Chelatococcus sp. YT9: one gene and its partner. The protein of the gene in region 1 binds, or shares a complex with, the protein of each later gene. Links are inferred from orthologs where the notes say so. Each region holds a gene or a part of one and is shown in the gene's direction. Other genes may lie near its edges.

What was found.
Region 2: the proteins of KIO76_RS28230 (region 1) and hfq are in contact, whole or in part, in a crystal structure (PDB 3VU3), measured with the Escherichia coli proteins. The link is inferred for Chelatococcus sp. YT9 from one-to-one orthologs.

The regions. Positions count from the first base shown.
Region 1 is NZ_JAHBRW010000002.1:1,816,921-1,824,706, reverse strand. Bases 2,442-5,287 are described here. They hold KIO76_RS28230 (catalase), read left to right. Parts: upstream 2,442-3,055; coding sequence 3,056-4,519; downstream 4,520-5,287. Other genes in these bases: KIO76_RS28225 (aspartate/glutamate racemase family protein), read right to left, coding at 4,611-5,287; KIO76_RS28235 (hydrogen peroxide-inducible genes activator), read right to left, coding at 2,442-2,898. Outside these bases: KIO76_RS28245 (hypothetical protein), read right to left, coding at 1-579; KIO76_RS28240 (hypothetical protein), read right to left, coding at 714-1,700; more of KIO76_RS28235, read right to left, coding at 1,960-2,441; more of KIO76_RS28225, read right to left, coding at 5,288-5,288; KIO76_RS28220 (M28 family peptidase), read right to left, coding at 5,344-7,107; KIO76_RS28215 (M20 family metallopeptidase), read right to left, coding at 7,104-7,786.
Region 2 is NZ_JAHBRW010000001.1:4,122,766-4,130,562, forward strand. The notes cover bases 1,971-4,827. They hold hfq (RNA chaperone Hfq), read left to right. Parts: upstream 1,971-3,198; coding sequence 3,199-3,456; downstream 3,457-4,827. Other genes in these bases: ntrX (nitrogen assimilation response regulator NtrX), read left to right, coding at 1,971-2,952; hflX (GTPase HflX), read left to right, coding at 3,457-4,827; mazG (nucleoside triphosphate pyrophosphohydrolase), read right to left, coding at 4,807-4,827. Also shown: KIO76_RS19040 (sensor histidine kinase NtrY-like), read left to right, coding at 1-1,585; more of ntrX, read left to right, coding at 1,582-1,970; more of hflX, read left to right, coding at 4,828-4,842; more of mazG, read right to left, coding at 4,828-5,682; KIO76_RS19065 (PRC-barrel domain-containing protein), read left to right, coding at 5,996-6,364. UniProt on the Escherichia coli protein: RNA chaperone that binds small regulatory RNA (sRNAs) and mRNAs to facilitate mRNA translational regulation in response to envelope stress, environmental stress and changes in metabolite concentrations.

The DNA.
Region 1 (7,786 bases):
TGCCACGAAGTAGTCGTTACCTGCATATCCCCGGATGGCGTCTGGACCGTCACTGCCCATGAACGTGTAGCTTTCGTTCTGATCAACTTTGTATGGCAGATCGTAACCGTTAAACCGGGAAATGCTTTCGCTGATCCGCGGTGTATCAGGCCATTTTGGATTGTATTCTCCGCCTAGTTCCATGAAGCGCCTGACCTCGCGACTCTCGATACTGGACACCGCCCCGAGGAGGCCGGAAAGAGAGATCTCGTAGCCATTGATGATCTGGCCATCATAGTGGGCGAGATCCCGGAGATTATTGAGTTGCCTGCCAAGGAAGTCGTGAATCACCATGTCCTGCGTCGGGGGTGAATTTAGGAAGGCCTCCTTGCTGTTGATTCCGTGCTTGCCTGTCCACCCACCGCTGTAATCGTTGTTGAATGGCTCGCCATCATTGCCCACCATGCCAATCTCCATAAGGAACGCCTCGGTGAGTGCGAACCGTCCAAGTTGGTTGCTGGAATTGACGGCATCATAACGATTCATCGAATGAAAGAGGCCGAGCTCGTTAATGAAATCCGCAAGGGTGCCACGTGCCATGTTCCGCCTCCGGAATGCAGCTAATGATGAGGAAAATTGTTGGCTAAGCTCACGTTGGACCGGTCAGGTCTTTGGGCCAACGCTCACGATTTTGAACAACTAAGCCTTAGCGGCCTAGGCGCTTGACCTTGCAGTCAAATGCTGGGGGCGACGCTTTGAAAACCAGGCGTCTCCGCATCCGCCAGGACAAGGGCGGTAGGCGCCGGAACACCGCTGCTAGCGATTGGAATTGCGGGTACATCGACTGCGTCCTGTGCGCCGGTCGACAGGTGCACGTCGATCAAAGGGGTGGGCTCCTGCTCCAGCGCTGCTTGCAGGATGTGGCGCAGATCAATCACTTCGCCGTCTGCGAACTCGATCATCTCTACGTTCTGGATCTCCTTATGTTCGTCGGCCCCATTGGAGAGCGAGCGCTTGATGTGCCAAGTGGGGGAAGCAGGCCCAGTAGCCTGAAAGGGCTCGCTGGTGATGGTGTATTCGGAACGGTTACGCGGGAGAACAAGAGTGTCCTCGTCCTCTCCGCCATGAAATTCATCGTCGCCATCTCGCGCGACAAATCGGTCCTTGCCCCCATGAGCGCGGATGACGTCAGCTTGGTCGCTGCCCACGAAAGTGTGGCCGCGCTCCTGGTCGACATATGGCACCTCGTAACCGCCGAACCGGACAAATCCTTCTCTGAGCCATGCCGAGCTGGCATCGTTGGACGGGCCATGGAGGTTCGACAGGCTACTCAGTATATGGCTTGCGTCAGTGAGAAATGATGCGCCGATAATGCCAGAAAATGAAATCTCTTGGCCACTGATCGTCTGGCCGTCGGAGTGCTTGAAGACATGAAAAAAATCTGCGCGCTTTTCCAAAACCTCGAGGATGGCCTTGTCCTGGGCTTCAGGCGAGCGGAGGAATTGATCTCGGCTCTTGATACCGTATTTGCCGACCCAGCCGCCGCTGTAGTCATTGTTTCCACTGTCGCCGTCGCGCCGGACTACATCGATCCCGGTGAGATCCGCCTCGTCAAGCGCGTATCGTCCCAAGCGGGTATTCACGTCAACCGCGTTGTAGTGATTGGCTGAGAGAAATGATCCGAGTTCGTTGATGAAATCTTTGAAATTTCCGCGCGTCACGTGAGTTATTCCTCCGGGCCATGTAGTATTCATGGGCCGCTGCCGGGAAATAGCTACCCTGTAGGCATGGCGTGGTGCGCCGCGCGACGGGCGGTTTGTGCATAACGGCGAAGTGGCGGGCATGTGGATGGCCACAACCTGCTGCTTCGCAGCACGCAACGGCATACACGTCTCCCAATACAGATAGGCATCAGCCGTTGCTGCTTATAGGAAGGACGATAGGTCTGAATGCGGTTGATCCATTGGTGCTAAAGAAACACTATCTTGAGGCGCCTCGTTGGGCGATGGGTTCTTGCGTCTCAGTCGTGACGCGGGGCGTCGTGGCGACGATCGCTTCGGCGAGTGCGTCGATATCCGCGATATGCGGATTGCTGCGCCGCCATATGAGCCCGATCTCGCGTGACGGCTCGGGCGGTGCAAAGGGCACGACGCGTAGCCTGTGGTTGACAGTCTCGGCTTGCAGCGCCATTTCCGGCACGAGAGTCATTCCAAGATCGTGAGTGACCATCTGGAGCAAAGTCGTCATAGACGTAGCGCCAATGTTGATGACATTGTTCGGGCGCGCGGCACTACAGACATCGAGCGCTTGATTTCGCAGGCAGTGGCCTTCCTCAAGAAGCAGCAAACGCCCCGGATCGATCTCTGCTCCCGTAAGCGGAGAGGTGAGTACATCCCGGCTGGTATCCGCCATTGCCATGAAGAAGCGGTCTTTCAGGAGGGGGCGGACAGACAGACCCTCTCTTGCCACAGGCAGCGCGGCAACCACTGCGTCCAACCGTCCCTCTTCCAATTCCAGCAGCAATTTATCCGTGATTGCCTCGCGCAGTTCGATCTCGATGCGCGGGTAGGCGGCCCGGAGATAAGGAACGAGTCTGGGCACGAGATAAGGCGCGACTGTCGGGATGGCTCCGATGCGGGCCGTGCCGGAAAGAGGGCCGTGCTTGTGCTGGCTTGCCTGTTCAAGGTCAGCGACCTCCGCAAGTATATGTTGCATACGCGGAAGTAGCGCCTCTCCCTCGTGCGTGAGGAGAATGCGTGAGCGGCTTCGCTCAACTAGTTTCGTTCCCAGCGCCGCCTCGAGCTCCATGATCTGCGCCGATAAAGCCGGCTGGCTGACATGCACGAGCTGAGCCGCCCGGCCGAAGTGCCGGGTTTGGGCGAGAGCGTCAAAATACCTCATTTGTTTGATCGTTACCATAATAGGAAAATCCTATCATAATTTGATGAAAATGCAATTTGATCCTATGGATGGGCTATGCCAGAAGTCTCCTTAGAAAAATTCCAGCACCGTATCCGATCTGCTAAGCTTCGGTTGTGTACGTGCGCGGGCGGTTGATTGTTTGGGGAAGAGGGCGATGACAGGGAAGAATTTCACCACCACCAACACTGGCGCTCCTGTGGCGTCGGATGAACATTCCCGCAGCGTGGGGCCGGATGGGCCGGTCGTCTTGCACGACGTCTATCTCGTCGAGAAGCTGGCTCAGTTCAACCGTGAGCGCGTGCCCGAGCGGGTCGTGCATGCCAAGGGCGGCGGCGCTTTTGGTGAGCTTGTCGTCACCGAGGACATGTCACCCTACACCAAGGCGGCGCTGTTCCAGAAGGGCGTGAAGACGCCGATGCTACTGCGCTTTTCGTCTGTGGCAGGCGAGCTCGGCTCCCCCGACACCTGGCGGGACGTGCGGGGTTTCGCTCTGAAGTTCTATACCACCGAGGGCAATTACGACATCGTCGGCAACAATACGCCGGTGTTCTTCCTGCGCGACGGCATCAAGTTCCCGGATTTCATCCGCTCACAGAAGCGCCTGCCCGGCAGCCACCTGCGCGATGCGGACATGCAGTGGGATTTCTGGACATTGTCTCCGGAGAGCGCCCATCAGGTTACCTATCTCATGGGCGACCGCGGACTGCCGTCATCGTGGCGGCATCTCAACGGCTATTCCTCCCATACCTATCAATGGATCAATGGCGCCGGCGAGCGCGTGTGGGTGAAGTATCACTTCCACAATCAACAGGGCGAACAGAACATTACCGGTGACGTCGCCGAGCGTATCGCGGGTACGGATGCCGACCATTACATCCGCGACCTCTACGAGGCGATCGAGCGCGGCGACTACCCGCGCTGGAAGGTCTCCGTGCAGATCATGCCCTATGAGGACGCAAAGACCTATCGTTTCAATCCGTTCGATCTCACCAAGGTTTGGCCGCATGCGGATTATCCGCTCATGCCGGTCGGTGAGTTCGTCCTGAACCGCAATCCCGAGAACTACTTCGCGCAGATCGAGCAGGCGGCCTTCGCGCCCTCCAATCTGGTGCCGGGCATCGATGTCAGCCCAGACAAGATGCTGCTGGCGCGCGTGTTCTCCTATGCTGATGCCCATCGCTATCGCATCGGCCCGAACTACAACGAACTGCCGGTGAACCGGCCAGTATCGGAAGTCCATTCCTATTCCAAGGATGGGCCGATGCGGCACGCCTTCGCCAGCCACACCAAGCCGGTCTACGCGCCGAATTCATTTGGTGGTCCGTCGGCAGATCCGACGCGGGCTTCGGAAAGCCGGGGCTGGGAGGCGGACGGCGAATTCGTACGTTCGGCCTACACGCTGCGCCGCGACGACGATGACTTCGGACAGGCCGGCACCTTGATCCGCAAGGTTTTCACCCAGGAGCAGCGCGACCGGCTCGTTGATACGCTTGTCGGCCAATATAACGCTCTGACGGTCGACGCCATCAAGGAGCGGTTCATCTGGTACTGGACGAGCATTGACCAGGCGACGGGCGATCTTATCGCGGCGCGCGTGCTGAAGCGCGCGGCCGAATAACGCGTCCGGTCGGCGTTGGGTGCAGGCCCGGGCTTTTCGCCCGGGCCTTTTTATTGTCTACGCTGCGCGGAAGACATCGCCGTGGTGCCGGCTAGCCGCAAGTGGATGCTGCCTGGGTCAGCGCCAGGGCAGCCGCCGCTTGCGTTGGATCCACGACAGGCAATCCTGTTGCCGCGCCGAGCGACGCGACGTAGCGGGCAAGGCCCGCGCCTGCGAAGACGATCGTGTCGGCGCCATGCTCGTCGCGCAAGGCGAGACCGGCCTTGATCAGGCTATTCTCGACGACGGCGGGATCCTGAAGCTGCCCATAGTCGAGCCCGAGCCCGACATGCCCGGCGACGCGCTCCCGGACTCCGAGACGACGCGCGAAACGCAATCCCTTCACCGGATTGCCACCGGACACGCCGATGGTGCCGACAAGGTCGCCGAGCGCAAGGCCAGCCATTATCCCTGCTTCGCCAATGCCGATGACGGGTTTGGCCGTCAGTTCCCGGGCGGAGAACACGGCGGGATCGGAAAAGCAGGCGATGACGAAGCCCGCCACTTCCGGCTTTTCGCATTCCCGCTCAATGAAGCTCAGAATGGCGGGCGATGCTTTGTCGCTGTCGCCTGCGTTCTTGATGCCGTTCGGTCCGTCGCTCAGGGTGAGGCAGCGGATATCCGGGCCGTCCTCGCGGACAAGCCAGCGGAGACTGCGCTGCATATCCTCCGTGATGCCGGTGTCCGTGCGGCTGCTCGGATTGAGGACATAGATCGTTCTGCGGGCCACCGCCGCCTCCATTTGACCAATGAGAGCCCAGAGCCGGCGGCTCCTGGGCGGGTCGTCATGACAATGCGCGGAAGTCGTCGATGAACGCGCGCGCGAGCTGCAAGGCGTCCGTCACGGTGTGCCGGAGACGCATCAGCTTGGTCGTCAGGAGCTTGGCGTCGAGCCCGTCCGGGTCGGTCTTCTGGAAGTCGTCGAGGCAGGCGAGCAGGGGCACCGGCAGGTGCAAGGTGCTGATGCCGTAGCTGTCTTGCTCGTATTTTCCGCTCGCCGAGCCGGTGATGAAGGTGAGCTGGCGCGACAGCCGTAGGATGAGGGTGTTGGCACGCTGCACGGCCTTCTGGTCCGTGGCGCCGGATGCCGCCAGTTGGTCGAGCCTGGCATCGAGCCATTCCAGCTCCGGCGCGAGCGCCGCGATGCCGTCCAAGATCAGCGACAGCGCGGCGGGATCCTTCTTGCCGTCGAGCATCCGCTTGAAACGGGCTTGGAGATCCTTGATCCGCGGGGTGAAGCGCTGCGGCAGGATTGGAGTGGTGGCGAGCGCATGGACGAGCCGCGTCCAGTAGTCGGTATCGCTGTCGAGGATGGCGGGATCGACGATCTCGATCGTGTCATGCTCGGTGTGGTTGTACCAGCCGATCGTCGCGCCGTGATAGCGTTCGATGACCTCCCGCGAGAAGCCGTGCCGCGCGGTGGTCGACGACACGCCGATGCCGAAGAAGGACTGGTCGCCGAACCTGTCGAGATTGCCGACAGCAATCGGAATGCTGCTGCCGACCGCCGCCTCGGCAATGGTCCGCGAGAATTCACGCAGCTCCGGACAGGCGTTCACATGGAACTCCGTGGTGTCCTTCATGCCGACGGAGTCGATATTGAGGTAAGCGACGCCGTTGCCGTTGATCTGTTCCCACAAAGCATCGACGAAATAGGTCGAGCCGGCAGCCTCGGCGACCTCGTGGCCGTTCCAGAAGCAGAACACGACGGAGCGACGCAGTTCGGCGCGGCGGGCGGCCAGCACGCGTGCGATCTCCATCATCACCGCGTCGCCGGTGATGTTGTCCGTCACCCCCGGCAGCCATGAATCAAGATGCCCGGAGACGATGATGAACTGGTCTTTTTCAGGCGAGGTTTCGGGGGCGTGCAGCCAGCCGATCGGCTGGCTGAGCTTGCGCCATTCCCGATGCGCCGTGACATCGGCCTTGACGACGACGGAGCCGTTTTTCATGAGGGCGCGCAGCGCCTGGCCGTCCCCACGCGAGATGCTGAGGCCGAAGAGGCGCGGAATGTTCTCCCAGGTCTCCGGGGTGGGGTTGCCCCACACCGATTTCAGCCCGCGCCAGGGAATATCCGGCTCGCCGTCGCGGCCCCAGTTCATGAGGAGGATGCCTGCCGCACCCTTGACGGAGGCGATGCGCGCCTTCTCGGGCGTCGCGGGCGCGTAGGAGACTTCCGCCAGGACGATCTTGCCGCGAACGTCCTTGCCCTCGTAGTCGCTCTCGCCGCCGGGGCCGACGTCGACGATCTCGGCGGAATAGCCGCCTTCCGGCGTCGGCTCGATATGGGCGCAGGCGAGCGCGCGGATGACGCGCCTTTCCGGCGAGACCACCTCGAGGGTGGCTTCGCCCGGATCGCTGTCGAAGGTCTCGAATTCCTGCAGCGCCGCGTCGAGGCCGTAGGACTTCAGCGTATCGACTACATACTGGCCGGCCCGGACATCCTGGCCCGAGCCGCTTTTGCGGCGTGGCGTGTCGATCCGCATGTGGTCAACATGCGCCATCACCCGGTCGATGGAGTGGGGGAGCTTGGTGGAGCCGAAAGTCATGACGCAGTCCTTTGTGTCGGGGCGACCAGGAAATGCTCGGCGAGATCGAGGTAGACGGCGCGAGCTTTTTCCATCTGGGAGAGATCGGCCCATTCGTCGGCCGCGTGCATATTCGCGCCGCCGGGGCCAAAGAGGAGCGTCGGGATGCCCGCGCCGTTGAAGATGTTGGCGTCGGAGACGCCGAAGCAGAACGTGAAGGGTGGCGCCTTACCGAGAACGTGCCGATAGCTCCCCGCGAAAGCCGCGACGAAGGGATGGACCTCGTCCATCACGAAGCTGTCGTAGCGTGGCTCGGCGATCGTCACGTCGAAGCGTGCCGGCGAGCGAAGATCATGCGCCAGCGCCGCGATGGTGGCGACGGCTTCCTTGGCGGTCTCGGTCGGCAGGAAATGCCAGTTGATCAGAAACTCGCAGCGGTCCGGCACGCGGATTTCGTAGACGCCGGTGCCCGAGCTCACGTTCAGTACACAATGGGTGCTGGTGCCGAATTCCGGATGGGTCGGCCGCGCCAGTCCGTCGATGGCGACGATAAGGCGCGCGGCTTCCGTCACGGCATTGATGCCGTCAGCTGGATGCGAGCCATGGGCAGACCGTCCTGTGACGACGACCTTCAGGTTGATCTTGCCCATCGAGGCGATCGAGGGGATGTCGAAATGCGGCTCGCACATGATCGCCGCGT
Region 2 (7,797 bases), on another replicon or contig:
CACCGATCCCGTCTGCCTCATTCCGCAGTCCGGCAACCTGTTCCGCTCCCTGATCAAGCTGGATTGGCCCGAGCCGACACTGCTGTATGTGGCGCGGACCGTCGATCCACGGGCTGTGGAGTTCCCGGCCGCAGCACAAACAGGCGTCGCCTATTATCAGGCTCTCGAGGAGAAGAAATTCGGCATCCAGATTGCCTTCGCGTCGATGTTCGCGCTGGTCGCGCTGATCGTTCTTCTCTCGGCTGTGTGGTTTGGCCTGAGCTTCGCCAACCGGCTCGTCATGCCGGTCCGCCGGCTGATTCACGCGACGGACCAGGTCGCGAGCGGCAATTTCTATGTGCAGGTCCCGATACGGCGCGCAGAAGGCGATCTCGCGCATCTTGGTGCGACCTTCAACAAGATGACGAGCGAGCTCAGGCAACAGCACGACGGCCTTGTCGCGGCGAGCGACGTCATCGACAAGCGGCGTCGCTTCAACGAGGCCGTTCTGGCTGGCGTGTCGGCCGGAGTGATCGGCACAGATGCTGCAGGCATGATCACGATCGTCAACCCATCCGCGGAAGCGATCCTGCAGGCAGATGGCAGCGCGGTCATCGGCAAGCCGATCATCGAGGCCTTGCCGGAAGTCGCTCCGCTTCTCGATGAGGTGCTGGCCGGCAGGCAGCGCCAACTGATCCAGGGGCAGATCGCTCTGAACAGGGATGGCCGTGAGCGCATGCTCAACGTGCGCGTTACCAGTGAACAGGCAGCGGGCCAGGACAAGGGCTTTGTCGTCACGCTCGACGACATAACAGATCTTGTGTCCGCCCAGCGTACATCGGCCTGGGCCGACGTCGCGCGCCGCATCGCCCATGAAATCAAGAACCCGCTTACGCCGATCCAGCTGTCGGCGGAGCGGATCCGTCGCAAATACGGCAAGGTTATCGTCGAGGATCGAGCGATTTTCGACCAATGCGTCGCCACGATCGTCCGCCAGGTCGATGACATCAAGCGCATGGTCGACGAATTCTCCTCCTTCGCCCGGATGCCGAAACCGACGCATGCCATGGACGACGTCGTTGATACGGTGCGTCAGGTCGTCTTCCTGATGCGGGTGGGTGCGCCGGACATCACTTTCAAAGAAAGGCTGCCGGAGGAGGGGATCACCGCCTATTTCGACCGCCGGCTCATTTCCCAGGCGGTCACGAATATTGTGAAGAACGCGACCGAGGCGGTGATGGCGGTCGAGGGCAATACGCGCGGCATCGGACAGATCGACGTGAGCGTCCGCGAACAGGACGGCATCATCACGATCGACGTCAGCGACAACGGCAAGGGTTTCCCGAAGGAGCACAGGCAGCGCTTGCTTGAGCCTTACATGACGACCCGCGAGGGCGGCACGGGCCTTGGCCTCGCCATCGTGGGCAAAATTCTCGAGGACCACGGCGGCGGCATTGAGCTGCTCGACCATCCCGGCGTGAGCGCCGGTGGACCAGGTGCACGCGTCCGCATGTGGTTCCCGAAATCTGGCATTTCCGAATCTGGCAGTGGTGGCGTTGCGTCAACGGACAGCAAGGACGACATCAAACAAAGGGCAATTGGATGAGCGCCGACATCCTCATCGTCGACGACGAAGCGGATATTCGTGAACTCGTAGGCGGCATACTTGATGACGAGGGACATAGGACGCGGACGGCTGGTGGATCAGACGAAGCCTTGGCCGCCATCGAAGCCCGCCGGCCGCAGCTGGTCTTCCTCGATATATGGCTGCAGGGCAGCCGTCTTGACGGCCTTCAGGTGCTCGACGTCATCAAGGAGCAGAATCCGGAAGTGCCGGTCGTCATGATTTCCGGGCATGGCAACATCGAAACCGCGGTCTCGGCCATTAAGCGCGGCGCGTATGATTTCATCGAAAAGCCGTTCAAGGCTGATCGCCTCGTTCTCGTGGCGGAACGCGCGCTGGAAGCTTCGCGTCTAAAGCGTGAGGTACGTGAACTCAGGACGCGCTCCGGGCAGACCAGCAGGATGGTGGGCCGTTCCCCGATCATCAACCAGTTGCGCCAAACCATCGAGCGCGTCGGGCCGACGAATGCCCGTGTGCTGATCAGCGGTCCGTCCGGCTCAGGCAAGGAACTGGCGGCCCGCACGTTGCACATGAATTCGCAGCGCGCCAATGGCCCGTTCATTGTCATCAATGCGGCGGCGATCACCCCCGAAACCATGGAGAGCGAGCTTTTCGGCGTTGAGGCGACAGATGGACGGGGCAGGCGCATCGGCGCGCTGGAGGAGGCGCACGGCGGCACGCTTTACATCGACGAAGTTGGCGACATGCCCCGGGAGACGCAGAATCGGATTTTGCGTGTGCTGGTGGACCAGAACTTCCAGCGGGTAGGGGGCACCACGCGCGTTCACGTCGACGTGCGCATCATCTCCTCCACCAGTCGAGACCTCACGCAGGAGATCGCCGACGGGCATTTCAGGGAAGACCTCTTCCATCGGCTGGGTGTCGTGCCAATCCGGATCCCGTCTGTGGCTGAGCGACGGGAAGACGTGCCGGAACTCATCAGTTTCTTTATGGAGCAGATCTCGGCTGCGACCGGGCTTGCAAAGCGCGTCATCGCGGACGATGCCATGGCCGTGCTCCAGTCGCACGATTGGCCGGGCAATGTGCGCCAGCTGCGTAACAATGTGGAACGGTTGATGATATTGACCGGCGGAGATCCTGATGCGGCAATTTCCGCCGACCTGTTGCCAGCCGAAATCGGGACGCTTGTGCCCACTACGCCGGCCGGCAGCGGTGGTGAGAAGCTGATGAGCTTGTCGTTGCGCGACGCACGCGAGATCTTCGAGCGCGAGTATCTTGTGGCGCAGATCAACCGATTCTCGGGAAATATCTCGCGTACTGCAGAGTTTATCGGTATGGAGCGCTCTGCTCTACACAGGAAGTTGAAGTCGCTCGGGATCGGCTCTTGACGCCCGACGGTCGCGCCTCGTCCTTGTATGGACGGTCGTGCGCGGATGCTAGTGGGACGCCCGGAACTGGCTCGGTGGGGCAAGAGATACTTGCGTTTGAAGCGTTTCTCCCTTTGTAATGCGTTTCTCGGTCTATGAGCGTCCCGCGCCCACGCGGCCTCCCGGCAGCGACGGCAAAGGCAACAACAGAAGCCGTGTAAGCGAACAAGGACCGACGAGCACGGCGCAAGAAGAAGGTTTAACAAGATGGCGGGCGAACGCGCGCAAAACCTGCAGGACACCTTTCTCAATCACCTTCGCAAGAACAAAGTCCCGCTGACGATTTTCCTCGTCAACGGCGTCAAGCTTCAGGGTGTTGTGACTTGGTTCGACAACTTTTGTGTATTGCTGCGCCGTGATGGGCACTCGCAGCTGGTCTATAAGCACGCCATATCGACGATCATGCCTGGACATCCGATCCAGCTGTTTGAGCCGACCGACGATATGGGGTCAGAAAAGGTCTGAATGACGCAGCCCGATAAGCGTAAGGACGCGTTTCAACCGACGCCGCCTTCCTCTGGTGATCACGAAGGCAAGAATACCCGCGTTCTCGTGATCGGGCCCTACCTGACACGCAGTGCGACCGAGCGCAGCGGCGAGAGCGCGGCGCGGGATCCCACTGCGCGGCTCGATGAAGCCGTAGGTCTGGCGCGGGCGATCGATTTGACGATCGTCCGTGCGATCCAGCTCAGCCTCACCAATGTCCGCCCCGCGACCTATCTCGGCTCGGGCAAGGTCGAGGAGCTGGCGGGCATCGTGAAGGCCGATGACATTGAACTCGTCATCATGGATTGCGCCCTCTCACCGGTGCAGCAGCGCAATCTCGAACGAGCTCTCGGCGCCAAGGTCATAGACCGAACGGGGCTCATTCTCGACATCTTCGGCCAGCGGGCGCGAACGCGCGAGGGCTCGCTCCAGGTTGAGCTCGCCCATCTCACCTACCAGAAGAGCCGTCTTGTCCGCTCATGGACCCATCTTGAGCGCCAGCGCGGCGGATTCGGCTTTCTCGGTGGCCCTGGAGAGACGCAGATCGAGACCGATCGTCGTCTCATCCAGGAGCGAATGAGCCGCATCGAGCGCGACCTCGAGCATGTCAAGCGGACTCGCGCGCTCCACCGCGAAAGTAGGCGCCGCGTGCCCTATCCCATCATCGCTCTGGTGGGTTACACCAACGCCGGCAAGTCGACGCTGTTCAATCGCCTGTCTGCGGCCGAGGTGATGGCCGAGGACCTGCTGTTCGCGACGCTCGATCCCACGGCCCGGGCGATAGGGTTGCCGCACGGTTCGAAAGCCATCCTTTCAGACACCGTCGGCTTCATCTCCGATCTTCCGACTATGCTCGTCGCGGCTTTCAGGGCGACGCTGGAAGACGTGATCGAGGCGGACGTGCTGCTCCATGTTCGGGATGTGTCCCACGGCGACACTGAGGCTCAGGCCAGCGATGTCGAAACCATTCTCCGCGAACTCGGCGTCGATCCGGGCAATGGTCAGCGCCTGATCGAAGTGTGGAACAAGGCCGACCTTCTGGCACCGGATGAACGCATCAAGCTCGACAATCTGGCATCGCGCAGGCCAACCGACCTCCAGCCAGTCCTGGTCTCGGCCGTCAGCGGGGAGGGGATGGATGCTCTGCTATCCGCCATCGAGTCCAGGCTGGCGCATGGCCGTGCCGTCTACCGTGTGACTCTGGAGCCCCAGGCCGGAGACGTCCTGAACTGGCTCTATGAAGAAGCCGAAATTCTTGACCGGCGTTCGGACGAGGATGGGCGCATCCTGTTGGCCGTTCGCATCGCGGAGGCGAAAGAGCCCCGCTTGCTACGAAGATGCCCTGGGGCCAAGCGCATCCGGTAAACGGTTGTCTTTGGCGAGCTTTCCTTCCCCTTTGGCTTCCTGCCAGAGATCCTCCATCTCTTCAAGGCTTGCTTCCGTGGTGGTGCGTCCCGCGGAAGCGAGCTGCCTCTCAATATACGCGAAACGCTGTTCAAACTTGGCGTTGGTCAGGGCGAGCGCAGCTTCGGCATCGCCTCCGACGTGGCGCGCCAGGTTAACCGCCGCAAATATAAGATCCCCAACTTCCTCCATCACGGCAGATGGGTCGGCCATGGTCAGGGCCGCGTCGATCTCGTCCAACTCTTCGCGAAGTTTCGCCACAACCTCGCGGGCCTCTGCCCAATCGAAACCCACGCTGGCTGCCTTGCGTTGGAGTTTGTCGGCCCGGGTGAGGGCAGGGAGCGTCCTCGCGATACCATCGAGCAGCCCTGCCCGGCCTTCGTCAGTTAGACCGCGCTCCTGACGTCTGCTGCGGCGCTCGGCTTTCTCCTCGCTCTTGATACGCTCCCAAAGAGCCTTGACCGCCTCGGGCGACAGATCGCGTGCCTCGCCGAAGACATGGGGATGTCGCCGTATGAGTTTGCTGGTGATGGCCTCGACCACATCCCCGAAGGCGAACTCGCCGGCTTCTTCGGCCATGCGTGCATGAAACACGACCTGGAGGAGAACATCGCCCAACTCCTCCCGAAGATCATCCATATCACCACGCTCGATGGCGTCGGCGACCTCATAGGCTTCTTCAATGGTGTAAGGAGCCACCGTCGAAAAATTCTGCTCGATATCCCATGGGCATCCGCTGCCTGGGGTCCGCAATGCGGCCATGATCGCAATGAGCTGACTGATATCCCGAGACGCCTGCATGTGATCTCCAACGGTTCTGCTGCGGCAAGCCACACGATATCGCTGAACGTTGGCTGTCCACGTCGCGGCCAGTGCACGAAGGCCGGAGCGTCGGAGTTGGACCACGGGACAGTGGGCGTTTCAAGGGGTGATTGCCCGAGAGGAGGACACGCCAACACGCGGGAAATGAATTCGCATAAGGCACATTATGGAACCTCAGTGCGTTCAGGCTGATCTTCGTGTGCCATTGCGCCCGACCAGCGTTCCGGTCCTACCGGGAACCAGCGGGTCAGAGAGGCGTTTCTAAGATAACGGCAAACATAGGGAGACGAAAGTGGACCACACAGCTGAAACGACGAACCTTATCGGGTCCGACAAAGTGTCGGGAACCGAGGTCTATAACGGTTCTGGAGAACATCTTGGCGAGATCTCAAGTGTGATGATCGACAAGGTCAGCGGTAAGGTGGCCTACGCCGTCATGTCGTTCGGCGGATTCCTCGGCATCGGCGAGCAATACCATCCGCTACCATGGTCAACATTGACGTATGACACGTCCAAGGGTGGCTATGTCGTGAACCTGAGCCGTGAACAGCTCGAAGGCGCGCCACATTATGAGGCCCGGGAGACTCCGGATTGGGGCGACCGAGCCTATGAGCGGCGCCTTCACGACTATTACGGCGTCAATCCATATTGGGGGATTTAACCCGACAGAATACAGCCGCCACTCCTCCCAGAGTGGCGGCTCCGTTATGCGCTTTAAAGCCTTCGGACCGTTATCCGCTCCGAAGGCTTTTTTCTGCGCGTCTTCTCCCGATGCCGGCAAAAGGATGCTGCGCCCTAGGCAATCCTCTACGGGTGGGACTGCCTGCCACGGCTGACACGCGGATCGCTGAACAGACTTACCACTGTGGGATCTGGCGATACGGTGGCATCGTCCTCCAACCAAGCCCGCGAGAAACGGCCCCAAAAGAATGGGAACCTGCAATCCAGGGCTGGGGCGAAGTCAAGCTCGTCGCTTTTTTCCTTGAAGAAGGAGAGGAGATCGTCCCGAGATCTGATACGTTCCGCCGTCGATGCAAAAGGCTCGAGCTGATCTAAGGTGCTTATTATCTTATCCACGGGAGGTCGAAACTCAGACATGATCTCCCGGAGGTCTGCTCTTAATGCTGCAAGAGCATAATCGGTGTCAGAGGTCGACCTGATGCCGTGATGCATGTAAGCGTCTCCTCTCGCCGTATCTCGACCGAGGGCGAGATACTCCAATATCTGTGGAGATAACGCATTTGCAGCATCTGTGTTCCCGACGCCGCCACATAATCGAACGAACTATGCCCAAATGTTGAACGAAGGCGAGCCGACCTGTCAAGTTTAGCAGATGCTATACGACGTCGCGGCCAACGGCAGATCGGGGTGCCGGACCGGCTGTTTTTCCCGCAGCAGCTCCTGGAAATACATCCGATTGCGAGCCGGAGATACCGGCGGGAAGGGCTTCACGGCTAATCCCTCCCCTCGCCCACCGTATCGGGCTCGGGAGACGTCCAAGCTGCAGGATTTCCCGTTGCCGAATATGGCGAACTTGGGGTGTTCACAAGGCAGCGACTAGCTGCCAGCGCGTCGAGCAAACCGGGCCGAGCTGTGATGCCCGGCGTAGTCTCACCCGAAAGGGTAGCGATGGTGGTGGGCGGTAACGGGCTCGAACCGCTGACATTCTCGGTGTAAGCGAGATGCTCTACCAACTGAGCTAACCGCCCTTCGTCCGTACATGACACTGCATGCTACGGAAAGGTCAGTCTCGTACCTGAACGGGACGAAACTGAAGTGATTTAACGGAGAGCCATCCGGCGAGGCAAGCCCTTTTAAGCTGCTCGCCGCACGACCCGTCCGTCCATGCCCCAGGGCTCCTACAAGCCCCGACCCCTAAAAGCCGTGGCGCGCCCTCTAAAAGGTCCTACAGGACCGATTGCGTGCTGCACGTCTGGAATTCGCCTCATGGACGCGGGAAGGGCTCCGAGACGCTCCCAATCGGGACTTGCCTCGACATGGCCGCCCCCTCCCCCATGAGCCTGCCTGGCCATAAGGAGGCCACGCGCCTCTTACTTGCCGTTGACGGCTTCCTTGAGGCCGGCGCCGGCCTTG